4 regions of the Shewanella sp. SM29 genome follow, and region 2 is predicted to be linked to each of the others. Evidence: predicted binding sites of a transcription regulator. Region 2 holds the regulator's gene; each other region holds the start of a gene.
The links. Region 2 encodes sigma-54, which starts transcription at its own class of promoters, with help from an activator protein. Its sites were predicted from a motif close to GTTGGCACGNNNNTNGNNT; they were not measured.
Positions count from the first base shown of each region.

Region 1: the regulator sigma-54 is predicted to act here: its motif matches at 4,473-4,491, upstream of L5L77_RS03015 (BON domain-containing protein).
Region 3: the regulator sigma-54 is predicted to act here: its motif matches at 3,904-3,922, upstream of glnA (glutamate--ammonia ligase).
Region 4: the regulator sigma-54 is predicted to act here: its motif matches at 5,438-5,456, upstream of L5L77_RS03050 (DUF1328 family protein).

Region 1 is NZ_JAKKRN010000003.1:127,523-135,149, forward strand. It holds gene L5L77_RS02990 (TonB-dependent receptor) at 1-343, opposite strand, end outside; gene L5L77_RS02995 (hypothetical protein) at 448-627, opposite strand; gene L5L77_RS03000 (polysaccharide deacetylase family protein) at 952-2,091, shown strand; gene L5L77_RS03005 (hypothetical protein) at 2,305-3,081, shown strand; gene L5L77_RS03010 (DUF3224 domain-containing protein) at 3,211-3,615, shown strand; gene L5L77_RS03015 (BON domain-containing protein) at 3,883-4,437, opposite strand; gene L5L77_RS03020 (hypothetical protein) at 4,714-5,169, opposite strand; gene L5L77_RS03025 (sigma-54 interaction domain-containing protein) at 5,416-6,786, shown strand; gene L5L77_RS03030 (major royal jelly family protein) at 6,896-7,627, shown strand, end outside.
Region 2 is NZ_JAKKRN010000012.1:50,236-57,862, reverse strand. It holds gene L5L77_RS10365 (KpsF/GutQ family sugar-phosphate isomerase) at 1-102, shown strand, start outside; gene kdsC (3-deoxy-manno-octulosonate-8-phosphatase KdsC) at 102-653, shown strand; gene lptC (LPS export ABC transporter periplasmic protein LptC) at 650-1,210, shown strand; gene lptA (lipopolysaccharide transport periplasmic protein LptA) at 1,197-1,751, shown strand; gene lptB (LPS export ABC transporter ATP-binding protein) at 1,748-2,479, shown strand; gene L5L77_RS10340 (RNA polymerase factor sigma-54) at 2,587-4,065, shown strand; gene hpf (ribosome hibernation promoting factor) at 4,094-4,381, shown strand; gene ptsN (PTS IIA-like nitrogen regulatory protein PtsN) at 4,384-4,827, shown strand; gene rapZ (RNase adapter RapZ) at 4,824-5,678, shown strand; gene L5L77_RS10320 (HPr family phosphocarrier protein) at 5,665-5,940, shown strand; gene mgtE (magnesium transporter) at 6,191-7,555, shown strand.
Region 3 is NZ_JAKKRN010000017.1:834-8,460, reverse strand. It holds gene L5L77_RS12975 (GGDEF domain-containing protein) at 1-794, shown strand, start outside; gene typA (translational GTPase TypA) at 1,187-2,998, opposite strand; gene glnA (glutamate--ammonia ligase) at 4,010-5,419, shown strand; gene L5L77_RS12960 (hypothetical protein) at 5,746-6,618, opposite strand; gene L5L77_RS12955 (hypothetical protein) at 6,801-7,627, opposite strand, start outside.
Region 4 is NZ_JAKKRN010000003.1:136,547-144,173, reverse strand. It holds gene pfaD (eicosapentaenoate synthase subunit PfaD) at 1-463, shown strand, start outside; gene L5L77_RS03060 (KAP family NTPase) at 860-2,239, shown strand; gene L5L77_RS03055 (leucine-rich repeat domain-containing protein) at 2,241-5,009, shown strand; gene L5L77_RS03050 (DUF1328 family protein) at 5,538-5,714, shown strand; gene L5L77_RS03045 (hypothetical protein) at 5,739-5,933, shown strand; gene L5L77_RS03040 (diacylglycerol kinase family protein) at 6,078-7,627, shown strand, end outside.

The sequences.
Region 1 (7,627 bases), on a different contig from region 2:
GACTCTGTTCTGGCGCTGTACCACGAATGGTGACCCCACTCACTTCACCGTATTGCCTATCGACCGTCACCCCAGAAATTCGCTGCAGCGCATCACCGATATTTTTATCGGGAAACTTACCGATATCTTCCGAGGTGATAGCATCGACCGTGGAGTCGGCGAAGCGTTTGGTATTCATTGAGGCTTCAATCGAGCGACGTATGCCGCGTACTTGGATTACCTCAATATTTTCTGCCGTTGCCTCTTGTTGCTCCGCCGCGACTGCGGTTGAGCTCATCCCGAACAAGGCGTTAGCGATACATAATGCGAGCAAAGAGCTCTTAAATAGTTGACCTTCTGACATGTTATTGCATCCCTGTAGTGCTTTTATGTTGTTTTTTTCTCCAGTTAACTTACCTGTTATCGAATTGTTGATGCGGTACTTTTCACACTAGGATTGGTATTTTTCTATTGTCTTTGAAGCCTTGGGTAAGGGGGATCGTTAATACCAATCGTATTAAATATCTGTTCATTCAGCGGGAATTCAACGCGCTTTAGACAAGGCGAAGGCTTGAAGGCATAGTGGTGCTCTGTCGAAAGCCTTAAACGCAGTATAAAGCGCGTTGAAACCCGCCCTTTGGGAGCCACACAGGTATCCCACTCCGGTGTTGCATTGACTTAAAAGGGAATGACCATTTCTGCGTCAATGCGCCTTGGATTGAAATGCCTGTGAGGCTCTGAACTGATTAGATATTTAATGTGATTGGTATAACTGGGGCAAAGGCAGGATTTATCGACTTAGCGTAGAAAAGTATGGCTTGTTGCTAGGATGGTATAACTAATGCCGGCGGGATTACTCACTATAGATAAGCTAAACGGATGAGTGAACTCGCTGTCTACAGGTTATGAATTAACCAGTGCGTAAAGAGAACTAACTTATTCATCTTTAAACATTATTTATAGGATGAAATCATGAAACTGAAATCGATAGCCGTTGCAGTTGGGCTTTGTGTTGCGAGCTTGAGTACTGGCTTAAGTGCGGCCTACGCCAGCGATAAAACCATTTACCTTACCTTTGATGATGGTCCAATTGACGCGACCTTAGGGCTGTTAGATGCGTTAAAGGATGCCAATATTAAGGCGACGTTCTTTATTAATGCGTTTCATATGTATGGCGAAGGGGATGAAAACGAGGCGTTAGCGGCTGTCGCCCTACAACGTTTGCTAGACGATGGCCATATTCTGGCAAACCACAGTTACGATCATATGCTGCATAACTGCACTGATGGCGTGCAATCTGGGGCGGCATATTGTAATCAAGTTGGACTCTGGCCTGTAAAATCCTATCAAGATGCGGCCACCGATTTCACCTATTTTGTGACGAACACGGCCAAAGTGGTTGAACTTATTCCTAATGCCGCCAGTTATCCCAATAACAAGATGACTAAGTTGGCACGTTTGCCTTACACCAATGGTTGGCGAGTGACCAGTAAACTCAAAGGCGACGGCTTGTGTGCGACATCCGATACTGTGCCGCCTTGGGATCCTGCTTTTGCTTGTACTGCAGAAACCTCGACCAACAGTTCGCAAGTTGCGGTGCAAATTCAAAACATGCTCGCCGAGAGTGACTATAAAATATTTGGCTGGGATCTAGATTGGGGACCTGAGGATTGGGGGGTTGCCTTTCCTGCTGAATCTATGGCCGATGGGGTTGAGCTGGTGGCAAAAGTCAATCAAGTGATCAACACCTGTGCGGGCACCACAATGAACCCTCTTAACAGTCGTACGCAGAACTTAGATTGTAGTGATGGTTTACATAACGGGAAAGTGGTTATCTTGACCCACGACTTCTTGTTTGAGAATGCTCACCGCGGACAAGGTGCAACCATCAACTTGCCTAAAATTAAGCGTTTTGTTGAAGAAGCTCAACGTCAAGGATATCGTTTTGATACGCTAGATAACTATGCCCCTGCTTGGCAGGATCAGCATAATTATCAACTACCTGAGTTTGTGTCCTATCAAGATAAAATCTATTCTTTAGTGCAAGCGCATTTCTCCCAAAGCAATTGGCAACCAAGCCAAACCCCAGCCTTGTGGAAAAACGAAAAGTAGTGATGTATTGGGCTGAGTATTTACTCGGCCCATCATATTGGTCGAGTAAAAGGCATGTTGCTGAACTTAGCCTGACAAAATTCAAAATAGCGGCATTTTTTACACTTTACCCACTTCGCTTTAACTCAGTATCTGTAATACTGCTCCGACATTGATTTGAAGTTTATCGGTGTTAGAAAAGTAGCGCATAACGAGCGCGATTGGGGAGAGAAGATGAGTACGTTTGTAAAATTAACCATAGCGGCAACCTTAGTGGTATTAGCCTTACTTGCTGCGGGTATTTACCGTTTCAACATGACCAATGATGATATTTATATGGTGATGGAAGATGGACAGGTGATGCAATACGATGAAGCCATGGCGCATGAAAAAACTCAGGCTCAGGCGAATGAGATCGAAACTGTGACACCTTTTGAGGTAAAGCCTGTGGCGAATGCATCGGAAGTGATGCTCAAACTCTTTAGCTTAAATACCGCCAATCCTGTTGAAATAACGCTGCCTGAGGGCGGCAAGTCCGTTGCACTGACTCATTTTATTAAGATCAAACAAACAGAGTTTGCTATGGGCGATTACCAAGATGGTGAGGTAAAAGGTCGAGCATTACTCGATTACTTGCGCATTACACCGTTAAATTTCGATCCCGCTCTAGAGCCGGACACCCAAAGTGACGCACCGATTCAAGATGATCCTAAAATGCAAACTATGCCCTTTGTGGCGCCCTTTATTGTGACGACTCAAGGTTCGGGCGTATTTTGGTATCTTGGATTGTTTAATCTGGATTTTAAACACAATAGCTTGAAACACTTAGGCAGTGTCATGCTTGGCGATCGAATCGAGGTGGATAGTATTGAACCTGTTTATCCTTTTGAAGCCCCATTTAAAATTGCTGTGACTTATCGTGATAGAGCGTCTGACCAACCCATGTCTGAAACCCCTGAAATAGTCAAAACCATAGAGATGATAGTGAGTGAGACCAGCATACATAAGTAACGTGTAAATGCCATTATGGATCTACGTAGGCTTATGCTAAGTTGTTTTTCGGTCTGTGGGTGATGTTTGCTTCAGTAGCAAGCGTTAGCAGGTAATAGGTCAGCATAAGATTTCGACAAGGAGAGTGTCATGCAAGTTAGCAAAATCACTGGGAAATTTGATGTTAAGCTCACTCCTGATAGCCCCTATGCTACTGGTATTGGTGGTGTGACGTTAGGACGTATGGGCTTAGATAAAACCTTTTATGGTGAGCTTGAGGGGCGCAGCAAGGGGGAAATGCTCAGTGCTATGACGTCAGTCAAGGGCTCAGCTGGTTATGTGGCCATTGAACAAGTGGTTGGTAACTTGTGCGGTAAGCAGGGCAGTTTTGTGTTACAACATTTTGGCATTATGACCGATGGACAAAATCGTCTGATCTTAGAAGTGGTACCCCATTCTGGGGCGGGGGAGTTGCAGGGGTTAACTGGCACTATGACCATCAATATTGAGAATGGCCAACATTTTTATGCATTCCAGTTTGGCTTTGAAGCTTAGTTTGGCTTTGAAGCTTGAGTAACGCCTGTGTTTTAGCTCAGTTTTCTGTAACTCTTCTTCTTTATTATCATTCGAGTCATCTTAATTCACTCCTCTTAATTTAAGCGAGTAAGTCTTTTCGATTGAGTCTGAAAATGGACATAAAAAAACCAGCTGAGGCTGGTTTTTTTGATTCTTTTTTCATAAAGCACTATCGAACCTTGAGTCTAGATCGGTGTGCTGTTACTTAAAATACGTTTAATTTAAAAAATGCCGTTGTCACGAGAGTTAAGACACTTTTTTAACCACTTTAATTTTATCAACGACCTTTTTCACATCGTCGGTATTTTCGGCAATTTTCAGTGCTAGTTGACGTTCGGCATCGCTGGCAACTTCACCTTTCAATGTGACTATGCCATTGGCAACATCCACATTAATTTGGGTGCCGGATACGTCAGTTGAAAACAGTAAACGCGTTTTGATGACTGTGGCAACTTTAGAGTCAGTTAAGGTGGCAACAACTTCACTGGTGCCTTCTTTTTCATTCATCACAGTGAGTTGGTTATCGACATCTTTCACCCCATCTAAACTCTTGATGAGCTCTGTGGCGAGGGCTTTATCCACACTGCTTTCCACTTTACCTGTTAACGTCACTTTACCATCTTTGACATCTGTAATGATGTCGAAGGAATTGAGATTCGTGTTGAGCAGTAAAGTGGTTTCTGCTTTACCATCGATCCACGCATCCTTGGTTCCGCCTTTCCAATCTTGGGCGGCAGCCACATTTAAACTGATTGAACCGACAAGTAAAGCCACTAGTACTGATGCTGTTGTAGTTTTCATAATCATATCCTCCGTTGTTTTCTCGAAGCTAGATAATGCGCCAATCGTGCCAATGTTTTTAAGGTAATGATTTTTAATGTTTTAATTGTTTTATTTGGCGTTTTTATACCTTGGCGTTTTCCTTTTGGTCGGTCTTTTTTACCGACAAAATGTAATTTTTTCTGGCATGCTGAGCCATCATTCGAGCATAAAAAACCGCACTCATCAGTGCGGTATTATGTCTGTAGTAAAAGTGGAGGGGAGTCGGTTAAATATGGCTCACTTAGCGACAGGGAATTAATGGTGATTGAGCGATCCCGTACCGTCGTAACTCATTTGCAGCCAAGCGGCACCCTCTGCAAGTTGGTTTGCAAGTTGTGGCTGATGCGCTTGCCTTACTGCTTGTTTTATTTGGATTAGCACTTGCTGCTCTATATCGACAAGGGCGGTCATAGCCTGCGAAATTTGGCACTGTTGCAGCAATTCTGTTGCTTGAGTATAAGTGACGGGCACGGTGTGACTTAGGCCATTAATTGGCTCGTCAGCCAAACGTCTCAGCTGTTCAAACCGAGTTAACATTCGTTGGTGGATGTTAGCTTTGGCGGAAAAAACACGCTTAAGATTATAGTCTTCGACATACCTCCTCGCTTGGTTGTAAAATGTGAGTCCTTCTTGATTCAGCTTGATGATTTCATCGATCAACATGATATCGGCGCGGATATCAGTCTGATGTTGCACAACATTAGACTTCATTATGGGCCTCCTAATGCCAGTGTTCGACATAGATTGTTTAACTGCTTGGGTAAACTGATTTTGTTTCGTTCAGCTACCATGCATATTCTGTTCTCGTTTTTAATGATATTTTAACAGGCTGATTTTTAGACTGATATTCTCAGTTCATCGAGATATCATCTTAGAACATCGGCAACTATTACCGTTGCTGTTGTTAAAATTTCATGGCTGACATACAGTAGTTTTTCATACAGGGAGTAGATACGCATGGCTCGACTGACACTTTTTTATCACTTGCAGGATGTTAGCGCCGAGCAAGCAATCATCGAACTTGCTGGTGCTGCTGACTTTAATAAGCTACGCAGTGTCGATGACTTGCCTTGGATAGAGCAGCTAGGGGCAAATCACGTCGATGTTGCCATTATTGAGTTATCCAGTCTTAGTCGTGAAGATTACCTTGTGCTGCTGGATAATGCGGCCATGTCAAATATTGAGTTTATTTTTCTCTCCGACGGTCAGCCAAACCCCAATCTTGATCAGTTAATGTCTCATTTTGCTGGTTACCACTTTCGCAAACCTTACGATATGCCGCTAATCAGCGAAATTTTTGCTGATTTTGCACAGTATTTAGCATCATCGCCTAATCGACTGCATCCTTTTGCTAGCGAGCTAGACCAATACGGTTTGCTTGTTGGTTCATCAGCTCCTATGCACAAGCTATACCGCACAATTCGTCGCGTCTCTGCGACAGGCAGTAATGTGCTGATTATTGGGGAAAGTGGGGTCGGGAAAGAACTGGTTGCTAATACCATACATCTTGCCAGCCCTAGGGTGAACGAGCCTTTTATTGCGATTAACTGTGGTGCATTAAGCCCAGAATTGGTCGACAGTGAGCTGTTTGGTCATGTCAAAGGCGCATTTACGGGGGCGAATCGCGATCACAAAGGCGTATTTGAACAGGCTGAAGGCGGGACCTTGTTTCTCGATGAAGTCACCGAAATGCCGATTGATCATCAAGTGAAGTTACTCAGAGTGTTGGAAAATAGCGAGTATCGTCCTGTGGGTGGCGACAAAGTGCAACGTGCAAACGTACGTATTGTGGCAGCGACTAACCGTGATCCCATAGTGGCGATAGAGGCTGGGCTATTTCGAGAAGATTTGTACTTTCGTTTGGCTCAGTTTCCCATTCGCGTTCCGCCCTTACGGGAACGTGGCGAGGATATTATTGGGCTTGCGCAGCATTTTCTTGCCTATCGTAACGTGGCCGAAAAGCAGAATAAGAGCTTAGCTGAAGACTGTATTCAGATGATTGCTAAGTACCCTTGGTCTGGTAATGTGCGCGAATTAAAACATGCTATTGAGCGAGCCTATATTCTGGCCGATCAGGATATTTTACCCAGCCATTTACAGCTACCTCAGACGAATGAAGTGGGTTTATGTGGTGGTGAACAAGTTGTTATCCCCCAAGGCATGCGCTTAGATGATTTAGAGAGAATCGCTATTTATCAAGCACTAGAAACCACTCAAGGTAATAAAACGGATACCGCCGAACAACTGGGGATCAGCGTTAAAACCCTCTACAACAAGCTCAGCAAGTACGAGCAGCAAGTCGAGACCGGTGAAACGACTGCTGAATAAACATTAATTATCAAATTAATATTGAAACAGAGCTAAGTTTTATACTCTTTTTTTTGTAAATAATAACTCCTATTCTACAGCCCTTAAACAGAAAAAGCGGAGATAGAATATGAAACACTTATTAACAACAGCATTATGGCTTTCTTTGACAGCCAGTAGTTTTGTAAACGCCACCCCAGCAGTAGGAAGTCTTGAAACAGTCGCTGAATTGCCAATACGACCTGGCAATGTCAGCGTCACTGCACAAGGTCGGATTTTTGCCACAGTACATCCATTTGATACACCATCAGGTTTGCAATTGATTGAAGTTAATCGTGAGACCAACGCTTATAAAGCTTGGCCTTCAATGGATTTGCAAAAAACATCGACAGCCAATACTGCTCAATTTGATACCTTATTAGGTATTGCTCAGGACAAGGCTGGACACCTCTGGACCGCAGATATGGGGTTAGAATTAGGCCAAACAAGGATTTGGGGATTCAACATTAAGGACGGCAGTCTATATAAACAAATCGTCCTACCACAAGCTCTCGCGCCTAAAGGCAGCTTTATGCAGGATTTGGTTGTCGATTCTCAAAAAGGCTGGATTTATTTAGCTGATATCGCCAACCCTGGCCTCTTAGCGGTGCGTATCGACGATGGTCATACAATACGTTTTTCAGGTCATAGCTCGCTGCAGGCCGAAACGGATGCAGTAATGAACATAGATAACAAAACAACATTGTTTAATGGCAAAGTCGCCAGTGTAGCGGTCAATCCAATCAGTTTATCTGCCGACGGAAGTACACTCTATTATGGTGCAATGAATGGCACTCACTGGTATCAGTTATCGACTGCAGCT
Region 2 (7,627 bases):
ATGGACTCAAAAAACATCAACGGATTAATTGTTATTGATAAAGACCGCCATCCTATCGGCGCTCTTAACATGCTAGACATGGTTAAAGCAGGAGTCATTTAATGCCACAGCAAGGATTTTACGGCCCAATCAGTGATGATGTGTGGCAACGCGCACAAAAGATTAAACTGTTAATCTGTGACGTCGATGGGGTGTTTTCCGACGGCCGTATTTACTTGAGTAATAGCGGCGAAGAGCTCAAAGCCTTCCATACCCGCGATGGTTATGGCGTGCGCTCACTCCTCACCAGCGGTTTCAACCTCGCCGTGATCACAGGACGTCAATCCAAAATCGTTGAAAACCGTATGACAGCCCTTGGTGTTACCCATATTTACCAAGGCGTAGACAATAAGTTCGAGCCCTATGAAGCATTGCTCGCACTTTATGGTGTCACCCCAGAAGAAGTGGCTTATATCGGTGATGATATTGTCGATCTCCCCGTGATGAATGTCGTCGGTTTAGCGGTCAGTGTTGCTGACGGCCACCCCTATGTACGCCAACACGCCCATTTTGTGACTACGCTCAATGGTGGCCACGGTGCACTGCGTGAACTCACAGATCTGTTACTCCTAAGTCAAAATAAATTCACTTCGGCCCATGGAATGAGTATATGAGTCGTGTGACACTCGCGATTATCGCTTTTTTTGGAACTGCACTAGCGCTTTACTGGCAGGTCCAGAACAAACACAGCGGTGATTCCGATAACAGAGTAAAAGATCAAAATACCCCAGATTTCATCGTTGAAGATCTGCGCAGTGTTGAGTTCAATGAGCAAGGACTAGTGAATAGCCGTGTGACGGCGAAACACATGGAACATTATGATTCAACGAATCAAACTTTCTTTACTCAACCTGTTTATCTTGTTTATCCAGACCAAGGTAAAGCACAATGGCAACTCAGGGCAGATCAGGGCAAGCTAAACAAGGAAACTGGCAAGGTTGTATTAGAAAATAATGTTATTATCGATGCCATTAGCCCAGAAGAACCGATTCAGACCTTGTCCACCAGTTATCTGGAACTCGATCTCAACACTATGATAATGACCTCTGACCGTACCATTTACGTCACAGGGAAAGATTTTAATATTCAAGGCCAAGGCCTTTATGCCGACCTCAACGCGCAAGAAGTGCAATTGACCAGTCAGGTAGTAGGAACATATGAAGCAAAATAACGTATTACTTGCCAGCCTAATGCTAATTATGAGCATGAGTGCTTTCGCGAAAGTCGGCGACTTAAAGCAAGAAGTCAAAATTAAAGCTGTGAGCCAAACTGCGGATATCAAAAACAACCAGATCATCTTCTTTGGTCCGGTGGAAGTTACCCAAGGCTCAATAAAAATCCAAGCAAATGAACTGCGTGCATTTTCCGCTGAAGGTGAAAATAGCAAAACTTTGGTCGCCACAGGCAACCCTGCTACGTATAGCCAAATATTAGACGATGGCCGCCCAGCATCGGCAAGCGCGAAAGAAATTCGTTACGATATGGCAAGCCGCACCTTAACACTGAAAGGTATGGCGTCATTAGATCAAGCGGGTAGCCAAGTTACAGGCAATTTAATCCGCTATAACATGATTCAACAGAAATTGATGGCCGAGAGTACTGGCAGTGGTGACGATCGCGTGATCACTATTATTCAGCCAGAAAACTATCAAGATGATGCTAAATCAGATGCTCCAGCGGATAAACCTGTGAAAAAGCAGGACTCTAAATGACCCAAATCACCTTAAGAGCACAAAATCTGGCGAAAAGTTACAAGAGTCGCCAAGTGGTTAAAGACGTCAGTCTGACGGTAAAAACCGGTCAAGTCGTTGGCCTACTCGGTCCAAACGGTGCAGGTAAAACCACGACCTTTTACATGGTTGTCGGGCTAGTGAAGAGCGATAAGGGACATATCTTTATCGACGATGATGATTTAACCGCAGATCCTATGCATCTGCGTGCCCGCAAAGGCATAGGTTACTTACCGCAGGAAGCCAGTATCTTTCGTAAGCTAACTGTTCATGACAACATCATGGCCGTACTGCAAACTCGTAAAGAACTTAAAAACGAAGAACGAGAAGAAGAACTAGAACATCTGCTCGAAGAGTTTCATATCACCCACATCCGTGACAGCCAAGGCATGTCATTGTCGGGTGGCGAACGTCGTCGCGTCGAAATTGCGCGGGCTTTAGCCGCTAATCCTAAGTTCATTTTGCTCGATGAACCGTTTGCCGGCGTCGATCCTATTTCGGTTATCGACATCAAGAAGATTATCGAACAACTCAAAAGTCGCGGCCTTGGCGTACTGATCACAGACCATAATGTCCGCGAGACATTAGATGTATGTGAACATGCTTATATTGTGAGTCACGGAAACCTGATTGCCGAAGGAACTCCAGCAGAGATCTTAGACAATCAGCAAGTTAGGGCTGTGTACTTAGGTGAACAATTCAGGCTATAGTTAATCGAGCGAAGCCAATGGAGGCAATTTACACCGCCATTGGGCTTCACTCAAAATGATAATAAGCGACCTCATCCAACAATAATAACGTAGGGATCAGCGGTAACATGAAAGCGTCACTCCAGCTCAAACTGGGTCAACAGTTAACCATGACGCCACAACTACAACAGGCTATACGTCTGTTGCAACTGTCGTCATTAGAACTGCAGCAAGAGATCCAGCAAGCATTAGATTCTAATCCCCTTCTCGAGCTGGAAGAGGATCAATTCGACGCCACTAAAACCCCTGTAAACCAAACGCTATCCGATACGGATTTCAGTGAATCTAGCACTCTGCCACCAGAAAAAGACAGCTCCACCATAGACACGGCAGAGTCGCTAACCAAAGAATCCATGCCCGATGAGCTCCCCATGGACACCACATGGGATGAAGTGTTTACCGCCTCCCCAAACTCAGGCCCCGGCGGCAGTCGTGAAGACGATATGCCCTTCCAAGGCGAGACCAGTGAAGGTTTGTACGAACACTTAGAATGGCAAAAAAACCTCACGCCGTTTTCTGAAACCGATTTAGCCATTGCCACCGCCATTATTGATGCCATCGACGATCAGGGCTATCTCACCCAAAGCACTGAAGAAATTCTCGAAGCCATGGGTAATCCTGAAGTTGAGCTTGACGAAGTCGAAGCCGTACTCAAGCGTATTCAGCATTTTGATCCCATAGGCGTTGCCGCCCGCGATTTAAGTGAATGCCTGCTGATCCAACTGTCGCATTTCGCCGCTGATACTCCCAACCTAGAAAACGCCCGTATGCTGATCAAAGATCATTTAGATCTGATCGCCGCCCGAGACTTTAGGTTGTTGATGCGTAAGACTAAATTAAAAGAAGATGAATTAAGGGATGGTATAGCACTCATCCAAACCCTCAATCCTCGCCCAGGTTTGTTGATCACGCCCAATAATGACGAATACGTTATCCCAGATGTGTCTGTGTCGAAGAAAAATGGCCGCTGGGTCGTTGAGCTAAATCCTGACTGCATGCCAAAAATCAATGTAAATCAACATTATGCTTCTATGGCACGCAGTACCAAAAACCAAGCCGATAGCCAATTTATTCGCGGCCATCTGCAAGAGGCTAAATGGTTTATTAAGAGCCTAGAAAGCCGTAACGATACTTTGCTTAAAGTTGCTAATTGCATAGTGCAATATCAGCAAGGTTTCTTTGAGTATGGTGAAGAAGCCATGAAGCCTATGGTGCTTAACGATATTGCCGAAGCGGTAGAAATGCATGAGTCCACCATCTCACGGGTCACAACTCAAAAATACATGCATACCCCTAAGGGACTTTTTGAACTAAAATACTTCTTCTCTAGCCACGTCGGTACTGACGATGGTGGTGAGTGCTCATCCACAGCAATCAGAGCCTTTATAAAGAAACTGGTGGCAGCGGAAAACCAGAAAAAACCATTAAGCGATAGCAAGATGGCACAGCTTCTGGCAGAACAAGGGATCAACGTAGCCCGCAGAACCATTGCGAAGTACCGAGAGGCTATGCTTATTCCACCTTCTAATCAGCGTAAAAGTTTATAACCTACAGTGGATATCGGAGGACGTTTCTATGCAAATAAACCTAAGTGGACACCATGTCGAAATTACCGAATCGTTACGTGCATATGTAGAAGAAAAGTTTTCAAAACTTGAACGCCATTTCGAACAGATCAATAATGTGCACGTTGTGCTCAATGTTGAGAAAATGCAACAAATTGCCGAAGCGAGAATAAACCTCATAGGTGGTGAAGTTTTTGCTACTTCAGAGCATGCTGACATGTATGCCGCTATAGACGCCCTGATTGACAAGCTTGACCGTCAGGTTATTAAACACAAAGAGAAGTTAACAAAACACTAATAATGGAACTTTGTACCATACTGCGGCCGGAGTGCACTACCTGCGCCACTCCGGGCAGTAAGAAAAAGGTACTGGAACTCATCAGCGACTTAGTCGCTGCCCAGTACCCGACCCTCTCATCTCAAGAGATATTCGAAAGCCTAGTGGCGCGCGAAAAGATGGGGAGCACAGGTATAGGTAACGGCATCGCCATTCCACATGGTCGACTAGCCGATATAGATCAGCCCATTGCCATACTAATTAAGTGTGAAGAGCCGATAGCATTTGATGCTATCGATAAGCAACCTGTTGATATTTTATTTGCACTACTGGTGCCTGCAGACCAATGTCAGCAGCACTTAAGTACCTTGTCTTGCATGGCCGAAAAGCTGAGCGACAAGCAAATATTAAAGCAATTACGCAAGACGCATGATGAAACGGAACTCTATCAGGTAATCACTGGATGAAACTGGTCATAGTGTCGGGCCGCTCAGGCTCAGGCAAATCTGTCGCCCTTAGGGTACTCGAAGATCTCGGCTATTATTGTGTCGATAACCTTCCCTTGCCATTGATTGGCAGTTTGCTTGAGCAACTCAAAGGCAGTAACGATCTCGTCGCCATCAGTGTCGACGTGCGTAACATGCCTGAGCAGGATAAGGTCTTAGTGAAACAACTCGCTAGCCTACCTCCAGATACTGAGTTAACGAGCTTCTTCCTTAACTCCAGCGATAAAATTCTGCTCAAGCGTTACAGCGAAACCCGCCGTTTGCATCCTTTGTCGAAGAGCCGAGTCTCTTTGCAAGAAGCGATAAAGCTGGAGGGAAAACTGCTCGAGCCTATGTCAAAACTGGTCGATCACTACATAGATACGTCGAATTTGAATATCTATGATTTAAGCGACCAAGTCAGACAAATTCTCCTTGGTAGTGTCGATAAAGAACTCGTGATCAACTTCGAGTCCTTTGGCTTTAAGCACGGAATGCCCACCGAAGCCGACTTTATGTTCGATGTGCGCTTCCTGCCCAATCCCCACTGGGAGTTGGCACTGCGACCATTGACTGGTTTAGATGAACCCGTAGCTGAGTTCTTAAATCGCCAACCACTGGTCAATAAGTTCATCTGGCAAATCGAAAATTTACTGGAGACTTGGCTGCCGCACCTCGAGCGTAACAATCGCAGTTATTTAACTGTGGCCATTGGCTGCACAGGTGGACAGCACAGATCGGTTTACGTCGCAGAGCAATTGGCAAAACGCTTTAGTAACGGTAAACATAAAGTTTATGCCCGTCATCGAGAGCTCAATAATGCCAAAGCTTGAGCGTCAGATAACCATCTGTAATAAGCTCGGTTTACATGCCCGTGCCGCCACTAAGTTGGTGGTACTGGCTTCCGAGTTTGATGCGACCATCACCTTAATACAAGGCGATAAACAAGCATCGGCCGCCAGTGTGCTTGGCTTGCTGATGCTTGAAACTGGCATGGGTAAAACCATCAGGCTTATCGCCGAAGGCCCAGATGCAGAGCCGGCTCTCGATGCCATTTGTGCCTTAATCGACGCTAAGTTTGACGAAGCCTGTTAGTTTCACTTCACACTAAGCACTTCATCGTTAGTTTCACTTCATGTCTAGTTTAAAAAACTTGCCATTCAGACATGGCAAAACATTTGTCGCTCGACGATACAAGCCACAGGTGATTACACTAGCGGTCATTGCGCTGGCCTTAACCTTACCTTAGCCGCCTTAATCTGTGTCATCGACTGACGCTTAGTCACCGCTAAATCCTAGCCCAACACTAAGATCTCAAACCAATTTGCCGCACAATGGAGGACAAATGCCCGTAGATAATGCAGAAAACGATCACACCGGACATAGTCTTGACCAGTTAAACCAAGCGCTTAGCAGCGGCATGTTCGTGCATGTGCGTAATATGCTGCAAAAAATGGCCGCCTCAGATATCGCGCTGATCTTAGAATCATCACCGCCAAGTGCCAGACAAGTATTGTGGCAGCTCATCGATCAGGAACAAATAGGCGACATACTCGATGAGTTGAGTGAAGAACTCAAAGACCCACTGATCCGCAGCATGAGCCCTGAGCGAGTCGCGAAAGCGACAGCAAGCATGGACACCGACGATCTCGCCTATATTCTGCGAAGTCTTCCCGACGCCGTTTACAAACAAGTGTTGCAGTCGATGACGGAGCAAAATCGCCTGAGGGTAGAACAAGCCCTATCTTATCCAGATGAGACCGCCGGCAGCTTGATGAACACAGATACTGTCACCCTAAGACCCGATGTGAATATCGATGTGGTGCTGCGCTATCTTCGGCAAAGGGGCAACCTACCCGACACCACAGATACCTTATATGTGGTCGACAAACAGGACAAAGTCCTTGGCGGTGTTAGGCTGGCAGATCTGCTGACTTGCGCGCCAAGCACCACAATTCGCAATATCATGGATCCCAATATTCAAAGTATTCCGGTGAGCATGTCCGACAGCGAAGTGGCGCAGAAATTCGAACGCAATGATTGGGTATCGGCACCTGTCGTCGACAGTGATGGTAAGCTACTCGGGCGTATCACAATCGATGACGTAGTCGATGTTATCCGCGAAGATGCTGAACATTCCATGATGGGTATGGCGGGGATGGACGGAGATGAAGATACCTTTGGTCCAGTGCTAAAAAGTACCCTACGTCGCTCGCTCTGGCTCACGATTAACTTATTCGCCGCCCTGCTCGCATCGTCGGTCAGCAATATGTTTGAAGGCACTATTGAGCAATTTGCCACTATCGCCATCCTAATGACGATTGTCCCTAGCATGGGCGGTGTTGCCGGTAATCAGACCTTAGCCCTCGTGATCCGTGGTATTGCTTTAGGCCATATCGGCCAAAGCAACGCCCGCTGGCTTATCGGTAAAGAGCTATCTATTGGTTTTCTCAATGGCTTGATGTGGTCTATTTTAGTCTTTGTCGCCGTGTGGCTATGGAAGGATGATATGGCACTGGCGGGATTAATTGGTAGCGCTATGCTGATCAATATGACAGTAGCTGGGCTTGCAGGTGCGAGTATTCCATTGATTTTAAAACGACTTAAAATCGATCCTGCCCTCGCTGGCGGTATGGTGCTCACCACAGTCACTGACGTGGTTGGCCTGTTCGCCTTCCTCGGGTTAGCGACGCTCTACCTGATGAACTAACGCTTTAACAGTTTAAGCTAACCACAGAACGGCACTCCAAAGGTGCCGTTTTTTATCCCACTGGAAAACTAA
Region 3 (7,627 bases), on a different contig from region 2:
ACCTTGCCGACAACCTCGTGGTTGTGACTGCCTTTTTTCATATCCACTTACCGATCCCTAATCCTATGCTTTCCCGCGAGACAGCACGGCTAGTGTTGATATTTCACCGAGAAAACAACGACTGGATGATTGTCCACAGCGGCATATCCATCCCCTACGGCTTAGCCCACAAAGGGGAAATTTACCCGATTGCGCGATTAGAGGAACGTAACGTCGAACTTGAATCCATGATCACAGCTCGAACTAGTGAACTGGCAGAAGCCAATAGGCAACTTGAAATACTCAGCAATACCGACGGTTTAACCAATATCGGCAATCGCCGCCTATTTGACATGATGTTACAAACGGAGTGGAGTCGGGGACAAAGGAGCAATTCATCACTGGCCCTCATCATGCTCGATATTGACCACTTTAAACAATTTAACGATCACTATGGCCACCTCGCCGGAGATGATTGCCTTAAACAATTAGCGAGTACACTGTCCCAGTCCGGTCGCAGAGCGGGCGAATTAGTCGCTCGCTACGGCGGCGAAGAATTTGTCATTCTATTACCAAATGTCGATAATCAAACCGTACTTGAGACAGCACAGCACATTCATCAACTGATCCAAGCCATTGCCATTCCGCATGCAAATACCGACCTAGGCATTGTGACAGTGAGCGCAGGCGTCGCCTATCTGCAACCCTCTAACAAACAAAATGCGTTAGAACTCGTTCGCCAAGCGGACGCCGCCCTCTACCGCGCAAAATCCGCTGGCCGCAATTGCATACGGGTGATGGATGAGGACTACTAATACCAATCGTATTAAATATCTGTTCATTCAGCGGGAGTTCAACGCGCTTTAGACAAGGCGAAGGCTTGAAGGCATAGTGGTGCTCTGTCGAAAGCCTTGAACGCAGTATAAAGCGCGTTGCCATGCCGTTAACATCAGCCGCCCTTCGGGAGCCACACAGGCATCCCACTCCGGTGTTGCATTGACTTAAAAGGGAATCACCATTTCTGCGTCAATGCGCCTTGGATTGAGATGCCTGTGAGGCTCTGAACTGATTAGCTATTTAATGTGATTGGTATAATACCCATTACTCAATTTATCCCAACAAAAAGCCCTGCACAGTTTCCTATGCAGGGCTTTTTAAACCGATTGACTCACCTTAAGGGCGTGTCACCTGAATTAACAGACTGGCATTAACCGCGGTTAAAGCGCTTACGATCGTTTTCAGTCAAGTGTCTCTTACGAACACGAATGTTCTTAGGCGTTACTTCAACTAATTCATCATCATCGATGAACTCAAGCGCTTGCTCAAGTGTCATTGTGATTGGCGTAGTCAGCACTTGGGCTTCGTCAGTACCAGAAGCACGCATGTTGGTCAGCTGCTTACCTTTCAAACAGTTAACTGTCAGATCGTTTGAGCGAGCGTGAATACCAACCACTTGGCCTTCGTATACTTCAGCGGCGTGGCCGATAAAGAGACGACCGCGATCTTGCAGACCGAACAATGCGAAGGTCAGAGCCTTACCCGTTGCGTTAGAGATCAATACGCCGTTAGCGCGTTGACCGATATCGCCACCTTTGTGCGGACCATAATGGTCGAATGAGTGATAAATTAGACCAGTACCAGAAGTCGCTGTCATAAACTCAGTTTGGAAACCGATTAAACCACGGCTTGGGATGATGAAGTCGATACGTACACGACCTTTACCATCAAGCTGCATGTCTTTCATTTCAGCTTTACGGGTACCTAATTTCTCGATTACTGTGCCTTGATCTTCTTCTTCAACGTCAACAGTCAAGGTTTCAAATGGTTCACACAGTTCACCGTCGATAGTTTTCAGAATAACTTCTGGACGTGATACGGCTAACTCGTAACCTTCACGACGCATGTTTTCAATCAAGATTGATAAATGCAATTCACCACGGCCAGATACACGGAAGCGATCTGGACTTTCTGTTTCTTCAACACGCAGTGCCACGTTGTGGACTAATTCTGTTTGCAGACGCTCCAGAATGTTACGTGAAGTCACATACTTACCTTCTTTACCTGCAAAAGGCGAAGTATTAACTTGGAAAGTCATGGTCAGAGTAGGTTCATCAACAGTCAAAGGTGGCATAGCTTCTACTGCACCAACGGCACAGATAGTGTCAGAAATTTTCAGCTCGCCTAAACCAGTGATAGCAACGATGTCGCCAGCGTTAGCAATTTCAACTTCAGTACGGTCTAGACCCATGTAACCTAATACTTGGCCCATTTTACCGTTACGAGTTTTGCCATCAGCGCCAATAATAGTCACTTGTTGGTTCGTTTTCACGCTACCACGCTTGATGCGGCCGATACCGATAACACCCACGTATGAGTTGTAGTCGATTTGCGAAATTTGCATCTGGAACGCGCCTTCGGCGTCAGCATCTGGGAAAGATACTTTTTCAACGATAGTTTGGAACAGCGGCGTCATATCATCGCTCGCTACATCCGGATCTAAAGTTGCAAAACCGTTTAACGCAGAAGCGTAAACGATTGGGAAATCTAGCTGCTCGTCAGTTGCACCTAAGTTATCGAACAGGTCGAATACTTGGTCAATAACCCAATCTGGGCGTGCACCTGGACGGTCAATTTTGTTGATAACAACGATTGGCTTTAGGCCTTGAGCAAACGCTTTCTTCGTTACGAAGCGAGTTTGTGGCATTGGACCGTCAACGGCATCAACTAGCAATAATACTGAGTCAACCATAGACAGAACACGCTCAACCTCACCACCGAAATCGGCGTGGCCTGGGGTATCAACAATGTTAATACGGTAGTCGTTCCACTTGATGGCAGTATTCTTTGCCAGAATCGTGATCCCACGTTCCTTTTCAAGATCGTTGGAGTCCATCACCCGCTCAGTGGCTTCTCCTCGGGTTGCAAGGGTGCCTGACTGTGACAGCAACTTGTCTACCAGGGTCGTTTTGCCATGGTCAACGTGTGCAATAATGGCGATGTTACGTAAATTCTCTAGCACGGATAAACCTCTTACCATCAAACAAAAATAGGGATATTTCAGTAATTCGTTATGGTGATCGAGCTCGATCTACCACAATAAAAAGCGTGCCATTCTACTCCAGAGCGGCCTTGGCGCACAGGATTATTTTTGAACACTTATAAAACAATTCGCCAATCCTTGGGTAATTTCCGCCAATCATCCACTGAGTGAAATCCTCTGTAGCCAGAGTTAACGCTCTGTTTAATTGCCATATTCATAGGAAAAATCTGAGTTAAGCAGCTGAATTTGCTATTTTTCGTATTCAATGTTAGCCCTGCTAATGTCGATTTAAGCATCAGCAAAATCGACTTAGGTACAGAGAAATTACCACGTGAACACACTGCAATAAATTCTGCGGCACACTTAATCTAACGTTCATGTTGGCGTTTACACCCGATGACATTAAGACTCACTTCATTGTCACGGGATACCTTTCTTACGCATCACTGATTTCACTTGGCCTGTGAACAGCAAAGACATTTCGCACATGAGAACGAACTCTTTCCTAATAATATGATAATAAACCACTATTGGATTGATAATGCGTGGCATAGTTGGACAGACTAGCGTGGTTTTATGACAATTATGCGGCGGTTATGCGGTGGTAAATAGTCCCGTTCTGTGCTGCAAGTATGTGCAAGCTTCACAGAGGCAGTACTTACTGAGACTGTGAAAGCCAAAGCGTTATTGCCATCTCAGTGCCATATAAGCGGTGCATGTTATCGCTGTGCATCCCAGCTTAAGGTTTGCATGAATCAATTCAGTGCGCACCAAAATGGAGTAATGCACCAAAATGCCACAGACAAAAGCACCATTATGGTGCACACGCGAATCCAATTAAGTGCAACAAAGATTTTAAATCATGTTAATCAGTAAGTTAAATTATTGGCATGGATATCGCTTTATAGCTCGTAAGTTTGGCTCAAGATAAATCACTTGAGTTAAAAGATTATAGAAGGGGCATCCCTTTACCCTACCGGAGGCTTGAGAATGTCAGTTGAATCAGTTTTAAAGCAACTTGAAGAATTAGAAGTTAAGTTCGTTGATTTACGTTTTACCGACACTAAAGGTAAAGAGCAGCACGTATCTATTCCTTCTCATCAGGTAGATGCTGATTTCTTCGAAGACGGCAAAATGTTTGACGGTTCTTCTATCGCAGGTTGGAAGGGCATTAACGAATCAGACATGGTACTGATGCCAGATCCAACGACATTCGTACTGGATCCTTTCACCGAAGAAACCACAGCGCTGATCCGTTGTGACATTCTTGAACCAGGTACCATGACAGGTTACGACCGTGACCCACGCTCAATTGCTAAAAAAGCAGAAGCTTACCTGATCTCTACTGGTATCGCTGATACTGTATTGATTGGACCAGAACCAGAATTCTTCCTATTTGACGATGTCCGTTTCGGTACTGACATGTCAGGTTGTTTCGTTAAGATCGACGCTAAAGAAGCGGCTTGGAACTCAGGCACTAGCTACGAAGGCGGCAACACAGGTCACCGTCCATTTGTTAAAGGCGGTTACTTCCCAGTTGCACCGGTTGACTCATCACAAGATCTACGTAGCGCTATGTGTTTAGTGCTCGAAGAAATGGGCCAAGTGGTTGAAGCGCATCACCACGAAGTGGCGACTGCAGGTCAAAACGAAATCGCAACTCGCTTCAACACCTTGACTAAGAAAGCGGATGAAATCCAAATTCTGAAGTACGTAGTGCACAACATGGCACACGCTTACGGTAAGACGGCGACTTTCATGCCTAAACCCATCGTTGGTGACAACGGTAGCGGCATGCACGTTCACCAATCTCTGGCGAAAGACGGTGTTAACTTGTTCGCTGGCGACAAATACGCAGGTTTAAGTGAAACGGCTCTGTACTACATAGGTGGTATCATCAAGCACGCTCGCGCGCTGAACGCTTTCACTAACCCAAGCACTAACTCTTACAAGCGTTTAGTGCCACACTTTGAAGCACCTGTTATGTTGGCCTACTCTGCCCGTAACCGCTCTGCATCAATCCGTATTCCAGTGGTACCAAGCCCTAAAGGCCGTCGTATCGAAGCACGTTTCCCAGATCCACATGCAAACCCATACTTAGGTTTCGCAGCGCTGCTGATGGCGGGTCTTGACGGTATCCAAAACAAGATCCACCCAGGCGAAGCAATGGACAAAGATCTGTACGATCTGCCTCCAGAAGAAGCGGCTGAAATCCCACAAGTGGCAACGTCATTAGAAAACGCCCTTGAAAATCTGCAAGCTGACCATGAGTTCCTGACTAAAGGCGGCGTGTTCAGTGAAGATTTCATCCAATCTTATATCGTACTGAAAACAGCAGAAGCTGAGCGCGTAGCACGTACAACTCACCCACTTGAGTTTGAAATGTACTACAGCCTGTAATGGCTAGCGCTATACAACCAGCTCGCTTTATGTAATTGATACAGAAAATATAAAAGCCTCGATAGCAACGCTATCGGGGCTTTTTGTATTTTGAAGGTATATACAACTTTTATTCTGATTCAATCATCGCGTTGTTCTCTAAATAGGCATCATCGCCAACCACTCTTTTATCATTCAGAGAAGGCACGCCAGACACCGCGACAACAGCAACAATAGAGATAGATGGTTAAAAACCGATCTAAACTAAACATGGATGCAGCAGAAAAACCACCTATATAGTCGGAAGTTAACTACCGCGCCATTATTGTTAAGTGTCCACGCTTTATTCAACTAGGCTGGGTATTCTCAGGGGCAAAATCTACCAGTTGGGCAGGTTCGCCTGACTCAAATGACGCAAATGGTACGCCATCTAACACGCGCTCATTTTTAAATACACGGATTTCAGAATCAGGTAACTGCGTCATCAGTAATGACAAGATAATGTGCATCTTATCCAATGGGCAATGAAGACGAATACTTGCACGTAAGCCCATTGTTCGTACATCCGATTGGCAGGCAATAAATGGACGATTCCGCGTTATCTTAATCAAATGGCGATGCCCATTTTTTATAGGACTCTCGTAAGTTGTCTCTACATTTTTAAAACCAGTAAAGAAAAATGCCCCCAGAGCCATTCCACCTACACCAACCAGCGCTGCTGGGCCTAAAAAGGCCACCCCGACAATACAAACCACCACCCCAAACCAAGCCAGCCCCCGCACTACCGCATAGGCTGCATCCGGAATAGCATCATGATAGGTGGTAACTAACCCCTCGGTGGTGAGCCGATAATGGTACTGTTTGTCTGCAAACCAGAGGTAACGAGCAGATAAGCACATAATTAAAGCCATGATGATTAACCCTATACCCAAGCTAGTATCGCCAGATAGCAAATAGCACCCTATAAGTGCTAAGCAACCACACGGGATCAGGAAGGTTAACCAAAATAGACCATAGACAGTCGCCACCCGAATATCCCACTCATAAAGCGTGGGCGCCTCACGCACCCGCTGCTGACGTAGCTTATTGAGCCGGCTTTGCTCCTCTTGGGGTAATTGCAGGTACTCAGTCCGCGGCAGGTCTTCATACCGACTGTCGTCCAACGGTTGTGTCTCTTGCTCTGTCGACGCCAACTGCAGCGGCGCTGCTCTCTTATTCATATAGCTATTCCTTTGCTGTGCCCACGGACTGCACGGTCATCGTTAACCTATCCACACAGCTCGTACTTAATGTCTTCTCACTCTTGACGATCTTGCCGCTATAAGGCCTGTTAGCATCTTGGTGGCAAAGCTGCCACTGATGACACCGAATCTCACGCCAATAACAGGCGCGAAAGAAAGCGTTAGACGGCATGGGTATTCTCAGGGGCGAAATCTACCAGCTGGGCAGGTTCGCCTGACTCAAATGACGCAAATGGTACGCCATCTAACACGCGCTCATTTTTAAATACACGGATTTCAGAATCAGGTAACTGCGTCATCAGCAATGACAAGATAATGTGCATCTTATCCAATGGGCAATGAAGACGGATACTTGCACGTAAGCCCATTGTTCGTACATCCGATTGGCAGGCAATAAATGGACGATTCCGCGTTACCTTAATCAAATGACGATGCCCATTTTTTATAGGACTCTCATAAGTTGTCTCTATATTTTTAAAACCTGTGAAGAAAAATGCCATCACGGCAAAACCACCCGCGCCGACTAAGACGGCCGGGCCTAAAAAGGCCACCCCGACAATACAAACCACCACCCCAAACCAAGCCAGCCCCCGCACTACCGCGTAGGCTGCATCCGGAATCGCATCATGATAAGTGGTGACCAGCCCCTCTGTGGTGAGCCGATAGTGGTACTGTTTGTCGGCCAACCAGAGATAGCGCATAAATGGCCCAAAAATCATCACTATGATGAGAAAATAATACCATTGTTCAAATCCATACCAGCGTGTCACCAACCCAACTAGAGCCGTAATCCCGCACGGAATAAGGACCATGATCCACCCCATGCCATACACAGTCGCCACCTGAATATCCCACTCATAAAGCGTGGGCGCCTCCCGCACCCGCTGCTGACGCAACTGATAGAGCCGGTCTTGCTCCTCTTTGGGTAATTGCAGGAACTCACTGCGCGGCAGGTCTTCATACCGGCTGTCGTCCAATGGGGGGGGCG
Region 4 (7,627 bases), on a different contig from region 2:
TGAAATCTACACCCGTTACGATTCGATTGATGCCATCCCTGCGGACGAGCGTAAAAAACTCGAAGAGCAAGTGTTCCGCTCATCACTCGATGACATTTGGGCTGGCACAGTCGCCCACTTTAACGAGCGCGATCCTAAGCAAATCGAGCGCGCACTGGATAACCCCAAACGTAAGATGGCGCTGATTTTCCGCTGGTATTTGGGTCTGTCTAGCCGCTGGTCAAACACAGGCGAAATCGGCCGCGAAATGGATTACCAAATTTGGGCAGGCCCAGCGCTCGGCGCATTTAATGCGTGGGCCAAAGGCAGTTATTTAGATGACTATAAGGCCCGTAATGCGGTGGATTTAGCCAAACATTTAATGGTGGGCGCGGCGTATCAATCTCGGATTAACTTGCTGTTATCCCAAGGTGCGAGCATTCCAGTTAGCCTGCAGCGCTGGAAACCACTGAATCGTTTTTAAGCACTACGGAACAATAGATACATCAAGTAGGGACTCAACTCCCTGCTTGATGCAGTTTTCTTCTCTACCTCGTTAAATCGAAGCGCCTACGATAATCGAAGCGCCTACGTTATTGCCAATCTAATCTCTTGAGTTATAGGCTTTGTTTGTGCCAATGCAGCTAAGCACTGTCGCTCTAGTGGCACGCCGTGAACCCATCCCTGGGGGCTCAACGGAAAAGTCCCTTTTCCCGATGGCCACTGCCGCGATAGCGCTCGCCTGCAACTAATGGCATTAACTGTGACCATCCGCATACGGTCAAGCCTGACTAACAAGCCAATAGAATCTAAAGGGAAAACACCGTAAGATACCGACTCGTTAATCGAATTGTATGTACTGCTAGGATATGGATACCGCATGGCTCATCAAAGCTTAAACGACTTGCCCGTCTTAACCGACGACTTCGGCCTTTACACTACTTTTGTAGAAGGTATCGCTGAAGAGATACGTCAGAGTCAGGCACCTAAAACCATCGCTATTACAGGTTATTGGGGCAGCGGCAAGACCAGCGTTTTAGCGCAGTTATACGCACAGTTATTCGGTGAAAACCCACCTTCGATAAAGGGTGAAGCGGTTCCTACCTCTAACGATGCTACCCCGCATTACCATGGCGTATGGTTCGAAGCATGGCGCTATCAACATGAGCCTCAGCCCATTATCGCCCTTATGCATACTATGCGTCAGTCCTTCAGTCAGAAGAGAAAGCTTTTTGACCAAACGGGAAAAATACTCAATGTCAGTGCAGTAGCGGGGCTTAGTGTGCTTGATGGCGCGATCAAAATGTTAAGTGGGGGCATGGTTTCTGGCCTGGATAAGATCCCATACATCGGCGAAAAGTACGAAAGAGACAATTTACTCAGCCAACTCTCGACCGATCAGATCAATAATGCCCTCCGCACTGCCATTGATCACTTACTGACAAACAAAGTTAAGATAGGTGAGACAGATAGAAAATGTATTATTTTTATCGATGATCTTGATCGCTGTGATGCGGCAACAGCCAAAAAACTGCTAGAGGGCATCAAGGTTTACCTCAATCTGGAAAACTGTATTTTCGTGATTGCCATCGACCCCGCGCAGTTGGAAGCCAGCTTTAAGCTCGAACACGCGCAATTACGAAATACGGGCAATATACAAGATGTATCGAATCACGATGCAACTGAATATCTAGAAAAACTTTGCCAAGATGCCCACAGGTTGCCCATTGCCAGTCAACAGAATATTGCCGACTTTGTTGCGAATAATCTAAATAAAATACTGACAAATGAACACAACAAATATGTTGGCATTATTGCGGCAATAAAACTTGAACTCGAACAACAAAACTACCTGCCTGCCAATCCGCGACGCCTGAAAATGATCTGTAATCGTTTGGCTGCCTTTATCAGCAAAACCAGCGGCGAAAACCAAAATCAATACCATGCTCAATCCCTGCTGTTTCTCGCCAGTGCTTATGTGAGTTACAGAGAAATATACGAGATGCTCAGCGTTAGCGCTAAGTCAATTATTGATGTATTTAACTTTGCTACTAACGGTGAGTCTGAAATGTCAGCCTTCAAAAATCTCACAAATGTGAATACAAAGGCGCGCGGCGCATTTGTACATCCCAATAAAATCACTGAATTTCGCTTTACCAGCTTGCTAATAGAAAACAATGCTGACCTGCCTGCTTGGGGAGATTACCTGCATAACCTTATCCAATCCTATAATGCCGCCACTCCCGTAGAGGTCGAATAGTATGAAGTATTTCCCTGAATTTGAGCCCTCGGATAAAAGCAAATTTATTGACCTTTACCGTGAAGGATTTGACCGTTATTGCCGCCAATTAGCAGACTATTATGGTTGCCTGAATAATCAAGGCCTAGCTTTATTGGATGATGATGCCGATATAGATCAAGACAGTGCCTTTATCGATGATCTCTTCGTACTGCCAAGCTTTGGCAATAGTGCCACCAGCGCCGAGAACTTCGATGCTGCGCAGCAAACGCTGCAGGCCAAGGACAATATCAGCCTAGCCAAGCTGTTAGCTGCAAAACCACGGCAATTTATATTAGGCGACCCAGGGATAGGCAAAACGACTTTTCTGCATTGGCTGGCAATAAGCCTAGCCCACCATAGAAGTAACTATGTGCAACAGGCCATGGGGCCCTTACTGCCAATTCTTTTAAGGGTGAGGGATTTTCGTGCCTTTCTCACTGTGCACAATAATACGGAGCAATTTCTCACCAATATAAGGGGCTATTTAGGCTCCCTTGGTGAACTGTTGGATCTAGATAAGCTCACTGAGGCCATGGCCAATGGTCAGGTCTTACTGTTGGTCGACGGATTGGATGAAATCGGCAAACAGGAAATGCTGAATCTGGGGCAAACTCTAGCAACTCTGTTTAGCCAATATCCATCATGCCGATGCATTATGACGGCGCGCGTAGTCGGTTTCGATGCATCCTTGCTTTGGCCCTTTGCCAATATGGACAAAAATCAGCCACTAGATTTACACGCATTGAATGAGGCGGATGAATTTGATATTCAGGTTAAAGATGGACTTAACGCTAAGCTAGCCAATCCAAACAGACTTAAGCGTAAGACTGATGCATCCCAACTACATGACTTTGGGCTCTATTATATCCAGCCACTCAATAATGAGCAGCGACTGCAGTTTAGCCAAAAATGGTGCAAAATCTATGTAAACACTAGCGATGCACAAGCGCAGTTTATCGACGATCTACAGGCCGCTTTTGACGGTAACGATGCGCTCAATAACTTATCGCGCACTCCTGTACTGCTGAATATGATCTGCTTTATTCAACAACGCCGTGGTCGCCTGCCCAATGGTCGGGCAGAACTCTACCAGAAAATCATCGAGACCTATTTGGTTAGCATGGACAGGGCCAGAGGCATAAAAAATAACTTTATCGACAGCGAAGATTTCGACTATACCGACATACGCAACTGGCTGGCGAAACTGGCCTATGCGATGCAGTTAGGCAAGCTGAGTGAATTATTAGGTAACACTGGCGACAACAATGTTCAAATTGAAAACCTCTATTTTGATAATGATATTAGCCGCGTCACCAGCCTTACAGAGAGTGAACTGACAAGATTCTTCGCTAAAGAGCTAGAAGAAGTCTATGAAGATAAAGACAAATGCCAAAAAACCGCCAAAAACTTAATCGATTATATCAAGCGCCGTACTGGCTTTTTGATCGACAGGGGACAGGATGCCGAGCAAGGGCACGAGGCAGTATTTGCCTTCAGTCACTTGTCTTTTCAAGAATACTTTGCCGCCCACTTTATTAGTGGGCAATGGTCACAGTTGAGTGGTAATCAGAAATTGGTCGACTCCCTGACCTTAAGTTGCAATAGCCAAAGCTGGTTCGAATGCTGGCAACTGGTATTTGAAGACTATTCCCAAAACGGCAATAGCCGTCAGCAACACAGCCAATTTATCGACAAGCTGTTTGGTACTGTTGAGCAGCTTGCTGAAAAATTCTCCGACAGAAATGACGTGTTCGGAGATAAGGTGGATCATGCACTGCATCTGCTGAGCAAAATCATCCTCAACCCTGCGGTTAAGCTCTCCCCCAACTACCGTCAACAGCAAGTCACTGAGCTGTGGCGTTATAATTTCCGCCAAGGTAATAAAGGTTCGGCATCCATCTATAGCCTGTGGCCCGAGCTTTGCCGCGATTATGACAACGAAGAGAGTTTGAGCCGCAAAGCGATAGCGGCGGCTTTCAAAGATTATGGCCAAGAGAATGCAGTGAGTCTTAATTTAGGTGGCGTACAATCGGCCGATCTACGGCCGCTCAAACTTTGGTCCAATTTAAGAGAATTAAATATACACCATACCCAAGTGAACACCTTGCTGCCATTGAAAGATTGCAAACAGCTGGAAGTACTTATATTCGATAACACTCAAGTCTCAAACTTAGCTCCGTTAGCCCAGCTTACCGAACTCGAATTCCTTTCTCTCTCAAACACTGCAGTAACTGATTTATCGCCGCTAGCAGGGCTAACAAAACTAACATATTTATATATGCTCAACACCCAAGTCTCCACGCTAACGCCATTGGCGGGACTGCAACAACTAAAGTCTCTAATGCTCCATGGCACTAAAGTGACAAATTTATCCCCCATAGCTAACTTGACTAATATTACCTTTCTTGTATGCAACAAGACTGATATTGCAGACTTGACGCCGCTTAGAAAATTAACTCAGCTAACAGTACTCTCTCTAAATAGAACTCAGGTCTCGGACTTAACCCCGTTGGCTAACATGCCTAAATTAGATATATTAAATATTGCCATCACTGCTGTTTTAGACCTAACCCCATTGAAAAAATTGACTGGGCTAAGAGAACTTAATATATCTCACACTCAAGTGACCGATCTCACGCCTCTGGCAAAACTGCCAAGCTTAGTAGAGGTAGATGCTAGCGGATGTGACCAGCTTGATGCGGCAAGCCTAAAAAACTTACCAAAGTACATCAAAGTACATCTTGATTGACGGAGATAGCTTGCTGATTAATTTCAACATATTGGCAGGTAATGACTCCATCCGATGTGCACGGCTGCACTCGCTCGCATTCAGCACACTCGCATGATGGCTCATCAAAACAGGGAGGTTTTGATGACAGCAATCATTGAGCGCCGCGCGTTTTTAACCACAGTAATTGCTTGGCGTTAAAAAGCCCATAGAGAACAAGCCGACACTGATTAATTAATGAATTGATTCACGAATTAACAGTGTCGGCTTTTATTTGTCTTTACTTATGAACGACATCAGCTCACAGTCTTTGATTCAACACATTAGGCTGAAACTCTTACCGAAGCTTAGGTAAAAATTGCCTACCCCTCTTTTAATTCACTCACACCATTTTAAATAAAATGATTTAAATTATATTTAAAATCAATTAACTACTTAAAATTTTTAAAGTTGGCATTAAGATCGCAATCAAGTAAGAGCCATTAGCCGTTACCTTACAAGTGACACAAACGGTCATGAGAAGGATTAATACAAGGGCAGGAGGTTATTATGCTAGGTTGGACATTAGTATTTCTAGTTGTTGCCGTGATTGCCGGGTTGTTAGGATTTGCTGGGATTGCTGGCGCAGCGGCGGGAATAGCGAAAATCATTTTCTTCATATTTATTGTGTTATTAGTGATTTCTCTGCTGATCAATGCCCTTAAGGGTAAATCACCGCGACTATAATTTTTTTTAGAAAAGGAGATAGATATGAAACCATTTACCCTGATGACAAGTGCAGCATTCGCATTATTACTCGCCCTAGGTTTAACGGCCTGTAGTGATAACAAAGCCGAAGACGCGGGCGAAAAAATCGATGAAGTAATGACTGATACAGGTAACGCCATCGAAGATGCCTGTGAAGAAGTCAAAGAAGGTGTTAAAGCTAAAGATACTAAGTGCTAAACAAACCTCACTTTAGGGTGGCAATAGACTCGTCTACTGCCACCCTTTTGGTTTAGACTCGCTCATTTCTGCATCTCTCATCTCGACACCTATCCATTCAAGTGCAACGATTTTAACCAAGAACAATGGCATTGGAGGACTTGCATGCTAACGAAGATCCACATCAAATATTTGTACACTGCAGGTGCAGTATTGTTAGCCTATTTTGCAGTAACAGATACTTCTCCCCTGCTCACTTTCATTTGTGCATGGACAAGTCTGTCACTGTTTTTAGTCGGTTCAGCCTATTGGTTTAATCTCGCCAGTATTTTTAGAAAACGCCAAGATGGCACTATTCCTTGGTATATTCGTTGGGGTTTTATTCCCTTTTTATTAGGCAGTCGACTCTATAACCACTGGGCCAGAAAATACGATTCAGTACCACCCATGCAGAGGATTGATGAACATCTGTATCTCGGCTGTAGACTCTTTTCCGCAGATCTGGAAACGATTAAAGCCAATAAGATCACTGCCATTCTGGATGTCACCGCTGAATTTGATGGCTTAGATTGGTCGCAATTTGAGGATCATATCGAGTATTTAAATATTCCCATCCTCGACCATAGCGTACCGACCAGCGCCCAACTCAATCAAGCCGTTAACTGGCTGCACCGCCAAGTGCGCGCCAATAAACAGGTACTCATCCACTGTGCTATGGGTCGTGGCCGCTCAGTGCTGGTACTCGCCGCTTATTTGGTTTGTAAAGATAAACAACAGCACTTCGCCGAAGTACTGCAGCAGATAAAGCAAATTCGCAAAACCGCCGGCTTAAACAAATGGCAATTACGCGCGCTAGATCGCATGCTCAGTCAAGGGAAAATTAACATCCACAAAGTGGCGTGGATTATCGCCAACCCAGTTTCTGGTGGCGGGAAATGGCAAGAATACAGCGAGCAAATCCAAGATGAACTCAAAGCCTATTTTGACCTGACTTTAAAACTCACAACAGCAGACGAAACCGCAAATGTCTTCGCCGAGCAAGCCCGTAATGCAGGCGCTGATATTATTATCGCCTGTGGTGGCGATGGTACTGTGACTGAAGTGGCCTCTCAAATCGTTGATACGGATATCGTCTTAGGCATCATTCCTCTTGGCACAACTAATGCTCTCAGTCATGCCCTCTTTGGTTTAGGCAGTAAGCTTATTCCTATCTCTCAGGCGTTGGATAATATTATTCAAGGGCATTGCCAAGCCATTGATACCGCGCGTTGTAATGAGGAGTTAGTGTTGTTGCTTGTGGGCATAGGGTTTGAGCAACAAATGATTGAATCCGCGAACCGTGAGCGTAAAAATGCTCTCGGCCAGTTTGCCTACCTCGATGGCTTATGGCGCGCAGTGAATGCCGATATAACTTTAACCATCCAGCTCAGCTTAGATGATGCAAAACCCACAACATTAACGACCCATAGCCTAATTGTTGCCAATGCCGCACCGTTTACCAGCGTGTTGGCGCAGGGCGATGGCGAACCAAACATGACCGACGGGTTGCTCGACATTACTTGGTTGGATGCTGGCGATGAACCCAAAGAGCAGTTGCTTAGCCTCGCTGAATTAGCGATTGCGGGATGGGTAAAAGAAGGCAATAAGAGTGTGCGAGATCAACAAGCGAGTGCAAGTAAAGTCCATCATGCCCATGCTAAAAAGGTCACCATCAG